DNA from 3 places in the Achromobacter sp. 18P8.1.1 genome. Region 3 is predicted to be linked to each of the others. Evidence: predicted binding sites of a transcription regulator. Region 3 holds the regulator's gene; each other region holds the start of a gene.
What was found. The regulator NrdR, encoded in region 3, represses ribonucleotide reductase genes. The targets are predictions, from matches to a motif close to CACNANATNTNGTG.

Region 1 (3,803 bases), on a different contig from region 3:
GCAGAACTCGTGATGCCCGGCCAGATAACCGTGGTTGGGGCAGATCGAGAACGTGGGTGTGACCGTGATGTACGGCAGCCGGAAATTCGACAGCGCGCGGCGCACCAGCTGCTTGCATGCTTCGGCGGACGATACGGCTTCGTTCATGTACAGATGCAGCACGGTGCCGCCCGTGTACTTGCTTTGCAGCGTTTCCTGCAGTTGCAGCGCGTGGAACGGGTCGTCGGTATGGCCCACCGGCAGCTGGCTGGAATTGGTGTAGTAGGGCTGGGCGTCGGACCCCGCCTGCAGGATGCCGGGATAGCGCTTTCTGTCTTCGCGCGCGAAGCGGTAGGTCGTGCCTTCGGCGGGCGTAGCCTCCATGTTGTAGAGGTGGCCGGTCTGCTCCTGGAATTCGGTCATGCGGTCGCGCACGCGGTCCAGGAGGCGCACGGCCAGCGCATGGCCGGCGGCGGTGGTCACGTCCTCGGCATCATGCGTGAAGTTGCGGATCATCTCGTTGATGCCGTTCACGCCCAGCGTGCTGAAGTGGTTGCGCAAGGTGCCCAGGTAGCGCCGGGTGTAGGGGTACAGGCCCTGGTCGATGTAGCGCTGCACCACCTTGCGCTTGGTCTCCAGCACGTCGCGCCCCAGGCCCAGGAGCGTGTCCAGGCGCGCCATCAACTTCGCCTCGTCGCCTTGGCAGGTGTAGCCCAGGCGGGCGCAATTGACGGTGACCACGCCTACCGATCCGGTCTGCTCCGCCGATCCGAACAGGCCGTTGCCTCGCTTGAGCAGTTCGCGCAGGTCCAGCTGCAGGCGGCAGCACATGGACCGCACCATATGGGGTTCCAGGTCCGAATTCAGGAAGTTCTGGAAATAGGGCAGGCCGTAGCGCGCCGTCATTTCGAACAGGCGGTCGGTGTTGGGATGGTTCCAGTCGAAGTCGGGCGTGATGTTGTAAGTGGGAATGGGGAAGGTGAACACGCGCCCCTTGGCGTCGCCGGCCATCATCACTTCAATGTAGGCGCGGTTGATCATGTCCATTTCGGCCTGCAGGTCGCCATAGCAGAACGGCATTTCCTGGCCTCCCACGTACGGCACCTGTTCCTTCAGGTCGGCCGGGCAGGTCCAGTCGAACGTCAGGTTCGTGAAGGGCGTCTGCGTGCCCCAGCGGCTGGGCACGTTCAGGTTGAAGATCAGTTCCTGCATGGCCTGCTTCACCTCGGCGTACGTCATCGCGTCGCGGCGGATGAAGGGCGCCATGTAGGTGTCGAAGGAACTGAAGGCCTGCGCGCCGGCCCATTCGTTCTGCAATGTGCCCAGGAAGTTGACGATCTGCCCTATGGCGGCCGACATGTGCTTGGGCGGGGTGGATTCCACCTTGCCGGGAATGCCGTTGAAGCCTTCAGTCAGCAACTGGCGCAGCGACCAGCCGGCGCAATAACCGCTGAGCATGTCCAGGTCGTGGATGTGGATGTCGCCGTCGCGGTGCGCCTGGCCCGCTTCGGGCGTGAAGACGTTGGACAGCCAGTAGTTGGCGGTGACCTTGCCCGCCACGTTCAGGATCAGGCCGCCCAGGCTGTAGCCCTGATTGGCATTGGCGTTGACGCGCCAGTCGCGCTGGTCCAGGTATTCCTCCATGGCGCTTTCCACATCCACCAGGGTGTGGCGCAGCGAGCGCAACCGGGCATGCTGTTCGCGGTGCACGATGTAGGCGCGGGCAGTGCGCCAGTGGCCCGCCTGGACCAGGGCTTCTTCGACGCGGTTCTGGATGGTTTCGACGCCGGGGCAGGGTTGGTCCGCCAAGGCGCCGATGACGATATCGGTCAGCGCCTGCGCGCCCGCCAGATCCAACTCCCCCGTGCTGGTTCCGGCCGCCGCCATGGCGTGCGCGATCTTGTCGCGATCAAAGTCCGCGACGCGGCCGTCACGCTTGAGGATGTGTTGGATAGGCATTATTGACACCATATGTAGTGGGGTGTGAAAACTCTACCACCACATATGGTGCTATCGGCGCGTAGCCTGCGCGCGATATCAGCCTGGTTTGATGCGGGTCAAACACGGGGAAGGAGCCCGTGCAAAGCGCAATGCCCCGTGGGCCTCAGAAGCCGATGCCGATGCCCGCCAGCGAAATGGCCACCGCCAGGGCGGCGGTGCTGGCGGCAGGCCGCGGCGCCCAGGACAGCATGCCCACCCACAGCAGCGCGCCCGCGGACAGCCAGCCCAGCCACGCGACCACGCCCACCGTATTGCCCCACAGGCCGACGCAAGGCAGGAGCGCCAGCGCCAGCAACAGCACGCCGGCGCCGCGCAGCACGCGCGTATGGCCGGCCGACGGATCACGGCCCCAGACCTGGTCGTAATGGCGCGGCATCGCCAGGCTCAGGCAGGCCATGCCCGAGTAGGTCAGCAGCAAAGCCATCACAATGGCGAATACGTCGTTCATGTTCATGCCGCAGCCTCTTGGTTCGCGCGGGGTTTGCGCTGGGCGGGCGCGGACAGGGGCTTCTTCCACAAACGGATGGCCGCCCAGGCGGATAGTACGCCAAAGGCGACGGCCGTCAGTTCAACGCCGGCGCTTTCCCAATCGCCGCGTGCGATCTGCGCGAACACATGGTCGCCCAGCGTCGCGAACGACATTACCGGCAGCAGCAGGCACAGCGCTGCCAACAAGCCCAGCTGCGAGATCCATGCACGGCGCGGGCTGCACAGCCAGGCCAGCGCCAGCATCAGCGCCCATACGCCGAAGAAGCAGCGCAGTTCCCACAGCACCCGGTTCTCCAGCGCCACAGGCAGCAGGCGGTTGGCCCAGAAGTAGCTGACGCACGCCACGGCCAGGCCGGCCAGCGCCGCTACGTTCAGGCCTTCGAACAGCCGGTACATGCGCGCCGTGGCGCCGCCGAATTCATTGCCCAGCTTGGCGCGCCGCTTCACCATGAACAGCACGGCGCCCGTGCCCATCATGGCGGCGCCCGCCAGCCCGCAGATGAAGTACAGCCACTGAATGGCCAGCCCGCCAAAGCGCGCCATGTGCAGGTCGCTCATCACCTGGCGCACCAGCGCGGGCGTGCCGCCATTGACGCCGCCGGCGGGCCGCGTGCGCAGCAGTTCGCCCGTGGCGCCCGAGAATTCGGCCATGCCGGTGGTGGCGCTGATGTTGTGGAAGGTGTCGCGGTCTTCGTTCCAGCCGTAGACCGCAATTCGCATGGAGCTGTCTTCGGGGTTGTTGATGACGATGGCGCGCGCGGCCTGGCCGATCAGCGCTTCGGCTTGGGCCACCATGGGTTCCAGCTTAGGCATTGCAAGCGGCGTGCCGGTGCGCAGCGGTTTGACTTCGCCCTGCATCTCGGCCAGGTACAGGCGGGTGCCTTCCATGCCGGCGCCGTATTGGGCGGCGACCGGGGCGGGCATCAGTTCGGCGCTGGAGATCACGATGCCGGTGTACGCGATCATGAACTGGAAGGGCAGGGTCAGCACGGCGACCGCGTTATGCGCGTCCAGCCACGAACGCTGCCCCTTTTTCACGCGGAACGTGAAGAAGTCCTTGAAGATGCGCTTGTGGGTGACCACGCCGGAAATCAGCGCCACCAGCATCGCCATGGTGGCGAAGGCCACGATCCACAGGCCGTAATGGCTTTCGTGCAGCGTGTAGTGGAAGTTCACGAAGTGCGTGCCGCCCATCGTGGCGCGGCCTTCCTCGTCGTGATGGTCATCCATTTCGGCGCCGGTCGCGGGGTCCAGTTCCGCATCGGCGTACTGGCCGTTCTGGTCGAACCAATAGACCGACAGGCTGTTTTCGTGGGAGCGGTTGACGGGCCAGA
Region 2 (3,803 bases), on a different contig from region 3:
CCGCAGATCTGCCAGCAGTTGCGCGGCGAAAACGTGGCGCGCATCGTCGTCACCAGCGACGAGCCCGAGAAATACCAGGGCGTGGACCTGGGGCCGAACATCCGGGTGCACCACCGCCGCGAACTGGACGCGCTGCAACGCGAACTGCGCGAGATCCCCGGCGTGACCGTGCTGATCCACGACCAGACCTGCGCGGCGGAGAAGCGCCGCCGCCGCAAGAAGAACCAGTTCCCGGACCCGGCACGCCGCATGCTGATCAACAGCGCGGTGTGCGAAGGCTGCGGCGACTGTGGCGTGCAATCGAACTGCCTGTCGGTCGTGCCGCTGGAAACGCCGTATGGCCGCAAGCGCGCCATCGACCAGTCCAGCTGCAACAAGGACTACTCGTGCGCGGAAGGCTTCTGCCCCAGCTTCGTGTCCGTCATGGGCGGCAAGCCCAGGAAGAGCGCGGCGCCCAAGACCGATCAGGAACGCCTGCAACGCCTGATCGAACATCTGCCGCTGCCGGCCACGCCCGCGCTTGACCGCCCCTACCGCCTGCTCGTCGCGGGCATGGGCGGCACCGGCGTCATCACCATCGGCGCCATCGTGTCGATGGCCGCGCACCTGGAAGGCCTGTCGGCCGCGGTGCTGGACCTGACCGGCCTGGCGCAAAAGGGCGGCACGGTCGTCAGCCACATCCGCCTGGCGCCCGCTGGCGCCTCCGCCGGCCCCGTGCGCCTGGACTGGCAACAGGCCGACGCCGCCATCCTGTGCGACCCGGTGGCCTCGGTGGCGCCGGATTCGCTGGGCGCGCTGCGCCGCGGGCACACCCAGGTCACCGTCAACACGTACGTGGCCCCGGTCTCCGACTTCACGCGCAACCCCGATGCCGCCATGCGCCCCGAAGCGCTGCTGGCCAAGATCCGCCACGCGGCGGGCGAAGCCAACACGGCCGCCATCGACGCGCACGAAGCCGCGCTGGCCCTATTCGGCGACAGCATCCTGTCGAACATGTTCATGCTGGGCTATGCGTGGCAGCGCGGCGGCGTGCCGCTGTCGCAGGCCGCCATCAACCGCGCCATCGAACTGAACGGCGTGGCCGTCGCAGCCAATCGCGCCGCGTTCGACAGCGGCCGCCTTGCCGCGCATCAACCGGACGCGCTGGACAGCGCGCTGCGCCCGCGCGCCCAGGTCGTGCAGTTGCACGTGCCCGAGACCTTCGAACGCGCCGTCGCGCGCCGCATCGCGGACCTGACCGCCTACCAGGACGCCGCCTACGCCCGCGGATACCAGGACGTGGTCGAGGCCATCGCGGCCCGCGAACGCGAACTGGCCCCCGAGGCCAAGACCCCGCGCCTGGCGATGGCGGTGGCCCGCGGCCTGTTCAAGCTCATGGCCTACAAGGACGAATACGAAGTGGCGCGCCTGTACACGGGCGAAGCGTTCCAGGCGCAGCTGAAGGGCCAGTTCGAAGGCGACTACAGCCTGCGCTTTCACATGGCCCCGCCGATCTTCGCGCAGAAGGACCCGCGCACCGGCGTGCCGCGCAAGATGACGCTCGGCCCCCGCACCATGACCGCGCTGAAACTGCTGACCCGCCTGAAGGGCCTGCGCGGCACCTGGTTCGACCCGTTCGGCCGCACCGCCGAGCGCAAGATGGAGCGCGCCCTGATCGGCGAGTATCGCCAGACCATAGACCAGCTGCTTGTAGGGTTGACCCGGGACAAGCTCGCGCAAGCAGCTACAATCGCCGGCCTTGCAGAAACCATCCGCGGCTACGGCCACGTGAAGGCTGCGAACGTCGAGAAGTATCGGACGGAATTGGGTCGATTGATGCAGAGCTATACGGCACCGGCCCCGCGCGACATGCCCCTGCGGAAAACCGCATAAACATTCGCTCTGAGCGGTCCTGTCCTGGGCGCGCCTTACTGGGCGCGCCCAGTGCATTTAGTAACAATCTTTTGTGAGCTTCGTCATATCTTCTTCTTGTCCCTGTAGTTCTCGATCACTAGAATTAGTGTCCAACGAGGGGTGCTACACTATATGTTGTGGTCGCCTAAGCGCTGATTCTCGTCGGCCACGCCTTTTGGACTAGCCCGTCCAAGCGTTCCGACCCCCTCAAAAGATCCACATTCGTACCGGACATGACCGCCGTCATGTCGCTATCTACGCGTTTTCGCACAGGAGCTTCCATGCAGACTACGATCGCCTCTGTGACCCGGCCTTCGGCCGTGCCGCCCTCGCAAACCGATTCCCCTGCCGACGCCAATGGCGGGCAATGGGCCAGCTACAACATCATTCGCCGCAATGGCTCGGTGGTCGGGTTCGAACCCAGCAAGATCGCCATCGCCATGACCAAGGCTTTCCTGGCCGTCAACGGCGGCCAGGGCGCAGCGTCCGCGCGGGTGCGCGAGCTGGTCGAGAACCTGACGGGCCAGGCCGTCAATGCGCTGGTGCGCAACCGCCCGAACGGCGGCACGTTCCATATTGAAGACATCCAGGACCAGGTCGAACTGGCTCTGATGCGCTCGGGCGAGCACGACGTCGCCCGCGCCTACGTCCTGTACCGCGAGAAGCGCACGCAAGAGCGCGCCGCCGCCGCTGCCGCCGAAGGCCAGGACAAGGCCGCCGCTGCCCCGCAGGAACACGTGCTGAACGTGACCGATGCCGGCGTGCGCCGCCCGCTGGACCTGGCTGAACTGCGCGCGACCATCGTCGCCGCCGGCGAAGGCCTGGACGAATTCATCGACAGCGAAGCCATCCTGAAGGAAACGGTCAAGAACCTGTACGACGGCATCCCCGTCGACGAAGTGTTCAAGTCCGCCATCCTGTCCGCGCGCGCGCTGGTCGAAAAGGACCCGGCCTACAGCCAGGTCACCGCCCGTCTGCTGCTGCATACGATCCGCAAGGAAGTGCTGGGCGAAGAAGTGTCGCAAGACGGCATGGGCGCGCGTTACGCCGAATACTTCCCCACGTTCATCGCTCGCGGCATCGAAGGCGGCCTGCTGTCGCCCGAACTGGCCAGCTATGACCTGACCAAGCTGGGCCACGCACTGAACGCCAAGCGCGACCTGCAATTCGGCTACCTCGGCCTGCAGACCCTGTACGACCGCTACTTCCTGCACATCCGCGGCACCCGCATCGAACTGCCGCAGGTCTTCTTCATGCGCGTGGCCATGGGCCTGGCGCTGCGCGAAGCCGATCGCGAAACGCGCGCCATCGAGTTCTACGAGATCCTCTCCTCGTTCGACTTCATGAGCTCGACGCCGACGCTGTTCAACTCGGGCACGCTGCACTCGCAGCTGTCGTCGTGCTACCTGACCACCGTCTCCGACGATCTGGAAGGCATCTACGACGCCATCAAGGAAAACGCGCTGCTGGCCAAGTACGCCGGCGGCCTGGGCAACGACTGGACCCCGGTTCGCGCACTGCGCAGCCACATCAAGGGCACCAACGGCGAAAGCCAGGGCGTCGTCCCGTTCCTGAAGGTCGTCAACGACACCGCCGTGGCGGTGAACCAGGGCGGCAAGCGCAAGGGCGCGGTTTGCACGTACCTGGAATCGTGGCACCTGGACATCGAAGAATTCCTGGAACTGCGCAAGAACACCGGCGACGAACGCCGCCGCACGCACGACATGAACACGGCGAACTGGATTCCCGACCTGTTCATGAAGCGCGTCATGGAAGCCGGCGAATGGACGCTGTTCTCGCCGTCGGACTGCCCTGACCTGCACGACAAGGTCGGCCGCGCGTTCGAAGAAGCCTACATCGGCTACGAAAACCGCGTTGCCAGCGGCGAGCTCAAGCTCTACAAGAAGATG
Region 3 (3,803 bases):
GCACCGTCCGTTTTGGGACGAAACCGAGTACCCGGCCTTCCTGGAGCAAATCCAGGGTTTGATCGATTCGGCCGCCGCCCAGGGGATTCCCGTGCTGCAGGTGTTCCACGTCAGCAAGTCCAGCGACCCGGCCAATCCGTTCTCACTGGCCTCGGGCCACGTCAAGACGCTGCAGGAACTGCGTGTGGCGCCCACCGCCGTGTTCCACAAGACGGTGCATTCCTCGCTGTACGCCGAAAGCGCGGACGGCCGCTCCTTGCATGACTGGCTGTGGGAAAACGGCATCGAAGGCATCATCGTCAGCGGCATCCGCACTGAACAATGCTGCGAAACCACGTCGCGCCACGCCAGCGACGCGGGCTTCAAGGTGGTCTTCCCCACCGACGCCACCCTGACGTTCGCCATGCAAAGCCCGTCCGGCAAGCACTACACGCCGGCCGAGATCCGCGACCATACCGAGTTGGTGCTGCAAGGCCGGTTTGCACGCGTCACGCGCGCCGCCGACGCGCTGGCGGCCTGACCCGGACAAGGAAAGCGCCATGATCCCCGTGTACTTCGTGCTGTCGCGGGGCATCGTCCTGCTGGACCTGGCCGGTCCCGCAGAAGCCTTCCGCGTGGCCAACAAGCTTTGCCCCGGCACGTTCGAGCAGCATTTCTGCGGCCCTTCCGAAGCCGTGGAAAGCGGCATCGCGGGCCTGCACCTTGCCCACATCCAGCCGCTACCGGCCGTCTTGCCCGCGCACGCGCTGGTCATCATTTCGGGCGTGGTGGGCCAGCCCACACGGCTGGACGGCCCGGACGCCCACGCCGTCATCGATTGGCTGGCGGTGCGCCACCCGGCGGACGGCTTCACGCTGATGACCGTTTGCGCAGGCGCCCTGTTCGCCGCCGCGGCCGGCTTGACCCGGCAACGCGACTGCACCACCCACCACTCCTGCCTGGCGCAGTTGGCGGACATCGACCCGACCGCCCGCGTGCACGACAACCGGATCTTCGTCGAAGACGGCAACCTGGTCAGCAGCGCCGGCATCACGGCCGGCATCGACCTGGCGCTGCACATGGTGTCGCGCCACTGCGGGCCGCGCGTCGCCAGCGAGGTGGCGCGCGACATGGTGGTCTATCAGCGCCGCGCCGGCACGGATTCCACGCTGTCGCCGTGGCTGGAGCACCGCAGCCATATGCATCCGGGTGTGCACCGCGTGCAGGACGCCGTCGTGCGCAACCCCGCCGCACCGTGGTCCGCGCAGTCGCTGGCGGACCAGGCGCACACCAGCGCCCGCCACCTGACGCGGCTGTTCCGCGAGCACGCCGGCTGCACGCCGATGGACTACCTGTATCAGATACGCGTCGCGCTGGCGCGCGACCTGCTGCGCGAAACCCGGCTGGACCTGGAGCGCGTGGCGGAAAAATCCGGCTTCGGCTCGGCCCAGCACATGCGCCGCGTCTGGCGCAAATTCCAGCCGCAGACGCCCAGCCTGGCGCGTTCGGCGACCTTGCAATAACGGCGCCGAAGCGCCGTCTATCGTCCTGCCGCACCTCGCCGGGCGCTATTCCTTGCGCAGCTTGCCCGGCAGCAAGGGCCCCTGCATTTCGCGGATGGCCTCGACGAATTCGCCGATGTCCTCGAAGCTCTTGTAGACCGACGCAAAGCGCACGTAGGCCACCTTGTCCAGCTTGCGCAGCTCGGTCATGACCAGTTCGCCGATGTGTTCGCTGGGCACTTCGCGCAGGCCGCTTGCCAGCAACTGTTCTTCGATGCGCGCCACGGCCGCATCCACATCCTCGGTGCTGACGGGGCGCTTGCGCAGCGCCAGGCTCAGGCTGGCGCGCAGTTTGGCGGGATCGTACTCGCTGCGGCTGCCGTTGCGTTTCACAATGGAAGGCAGGGCCAGCTCCACCCGCTCATAGGTGGTGAACCGCTTGTCACAGGACAGGCAGCGGCGGCGACGACGGATCGCGTCGCCCTCTTCCGAGACGCGGCTGTCGACGACCTGTGTTTCGGCATTGCCGCAAAATGGACACCGCATGTGTGTTCCCTAAAGGCACGGATAGCAATAATTGAGCATATTGTAACGATGCGCCCCGCGGGAAGCGCCAATACGGCTTATTCGTCCCCAATACTACGGACAGCCGGCTCGAGGATAGCGCCTGCCGCCCGGAAAGCAAAGGGACGGCGCCTTGCGGGGCCGTCCCTTTGGTCTGGCCCCTGCGGCGGATAGCCTGGGGGCCGGGGAAGTGCTGCTTACTGCTTGCCGTAGACCGGCAGGCGCGACGTCAGTTCGTTGACGCGGGCGCGTACAGCGGCGATGTTGGCTTCGTCACGCGGATTGTCCAACACGTCGGCGATCAGGTTGGCAGTCAGTTCGGCTTCGGCTTCCGTGAAACCGCGGGTGGTCATGGCCGGCGTGCCCAGGCGGATGCCGCTGGTCACGAAAGGCTTTTCCGGGTCGTTCGGGATGGCGTTCTTGTTGACCGTGATGTGGGCCTGGCCCAGCACGGCTTCCGCTTCCTTGCCCGTGATGCCCTTGGCACGCAGGTCCACCAGCATGACGTGGCTTTCGGTACGGCCGGAGACGATACGCAGGCCGCGCTTGACCAGCGTGTCCGCCAGCACCTTCGCGTTCTTGACCACTTGCTGCGCGTAATCCTTGAAGCCGGGTTCCAGCGCTTCCTTGAACGCCACGGCCTTGCCGGCGATGACGTGCATCAGCGGACCGCCCTGGATGCCGGGGAAGATCGCCGAGTTGATGATCTTCTCGTGCTCGGCCTTCATCATGATGACGCCGCCGCGCGGGCCGCGCAGCGACTTGTGCGTCGTGGACGTGACGAAGTCGGCGTGGGGCACCGGATTGGGGTAGGCGCCGCCGGCGACCAGACCCGCGTAGTGGGCGATATCGACCATGAACAGCGCGCCGTTTTCACGGGCGATGCGGGCCATGCGTTCGAAATCGATGTGCAGGGCGTAGGCCGATGCACCCGCGACGATCAGCTTGGGCTTGTGTTCGCGGGCCAGTTGCTCGACTTGCTCGTAGTTCAGGACTTCGTTTTCGTCCAGGCCGTACGAGATGAAGTTGTACAGCTTGCCCGATGCGTTGACCGACGCGCCGTGCGTCAAGTGGCCGCCTTCGGCCAGGCTCATGCCCAGCACGGTGTCGCCCGGCTTCAGCACGGCCATGTACACGCCCTGGTTGGCCTGCGAACCCGAGTTGGGCTGCACGTTGGCGGCTTCGGCGCCGAAAATCTGCTTGAGGCGGTCGATGGCCAGCTGTTCGACCACGTCCACGTACTCGCAACCGCCGTAGTAGCGCTTGCCCGGATAGCCTTCGGCGTACTTGTTCGTGAGCTGCGTGCCCTGGGCTTCCATGACGGCCGGGCTGGCGTAGTTCTCCGAAGCGATCAGCTCGATGTGCTGCTCTTGGCGAACGTCTTCCTTCTGGATGGCGGCCCAAACGTCCGGGTCAGCCTTGGACAAGGTGAGGTTGCGGTCAAACATGACGGGGGATTCCTGAGGCGGTAAGAGAGGAGAAAGCCGTGTCGGGTGGGTAAACCCGAAGAATGCTGAATAGTTTACCGCGTCAGGCGGATTCAATTGCCGCCAACATGGGGGCAAGCGAGGCAAAATACCGGCGATGGGCACGAAAACCACGCTAACGCGTCGTGCCCGGAAACCGCTCTCAACCCGACTTGAGAAACTTTCATGCAAAGCGCCACCCTCATAACCTACTCGCTAGTAGCTGCCGCCAGCGTCATCAGTCCGGGCCCCGCCACCATGCTTGCCATCCGCAACGGCGCGGCGGGCGGCG

Region 1: the regulator NrdR is predicted to act here: its motif matches at 1,945-1,958, upstream of AC27VE_RS24200 (ribonucleoside triphosphate reductase).
Region 2: the regulator NrdR is predicted to act here: its motif matches at 2,020-2,033, upstream of AC27VE_RS30070 (ribonucleoside-diphosphate reductase subunit alpha).

The regions. Positions count from the first base shown of each region.
Region 1 is NZ_JBYOKH010000048.1:5,267-9,069, reverse strand. It holds gene AC27VE_RS24200 (ribonucleoside triphosphate reductase) at 1-1,938, opposite strand, end outside; gene AC27VE_RS24195 (DUF3325 domain-containing protein) at 2,084-2,434, opposite strand; gene AC27VE_RS24190 (PepSY-associated TM helix domain-containing protein) at 2,431-3,803, opposite strand, start outside.
Region 2 is NZ_JBYOKH010000083.1:3,696-7,498, forward strand. It holds gene AC27VE_RS30065 (indolepyruvate ferredoxin oxidoreductase family protein) at 1-1,872, shown strand, start outside; gene AC27VE_RS30070 (ribonucleoside-diphosphate reductase subunit alpha) at 2,175-3,803, shown strand, end outside.
Region 3 is NZ_JBYOKH010000039.1:29,497-33,299, reverse strand. It holds gene AC27VE_RS22030 (cysteine hydrolase family protein) at 1-520, shown strand, start outside; gene AC27VE_RS22025 (GlxA family transcriptional regulator) at 540-1,502, shown strand; gene nrdR (transcriptional regulator NrdR) at 1,548-2,027, opposite strand; gene glyA (serine hydroxymethyltransferase) at 2,243-3,493, opposite strand; gene AC27VE_RS22010 (LysE family translocator) at 3,698-3,803, shown strand, end outside.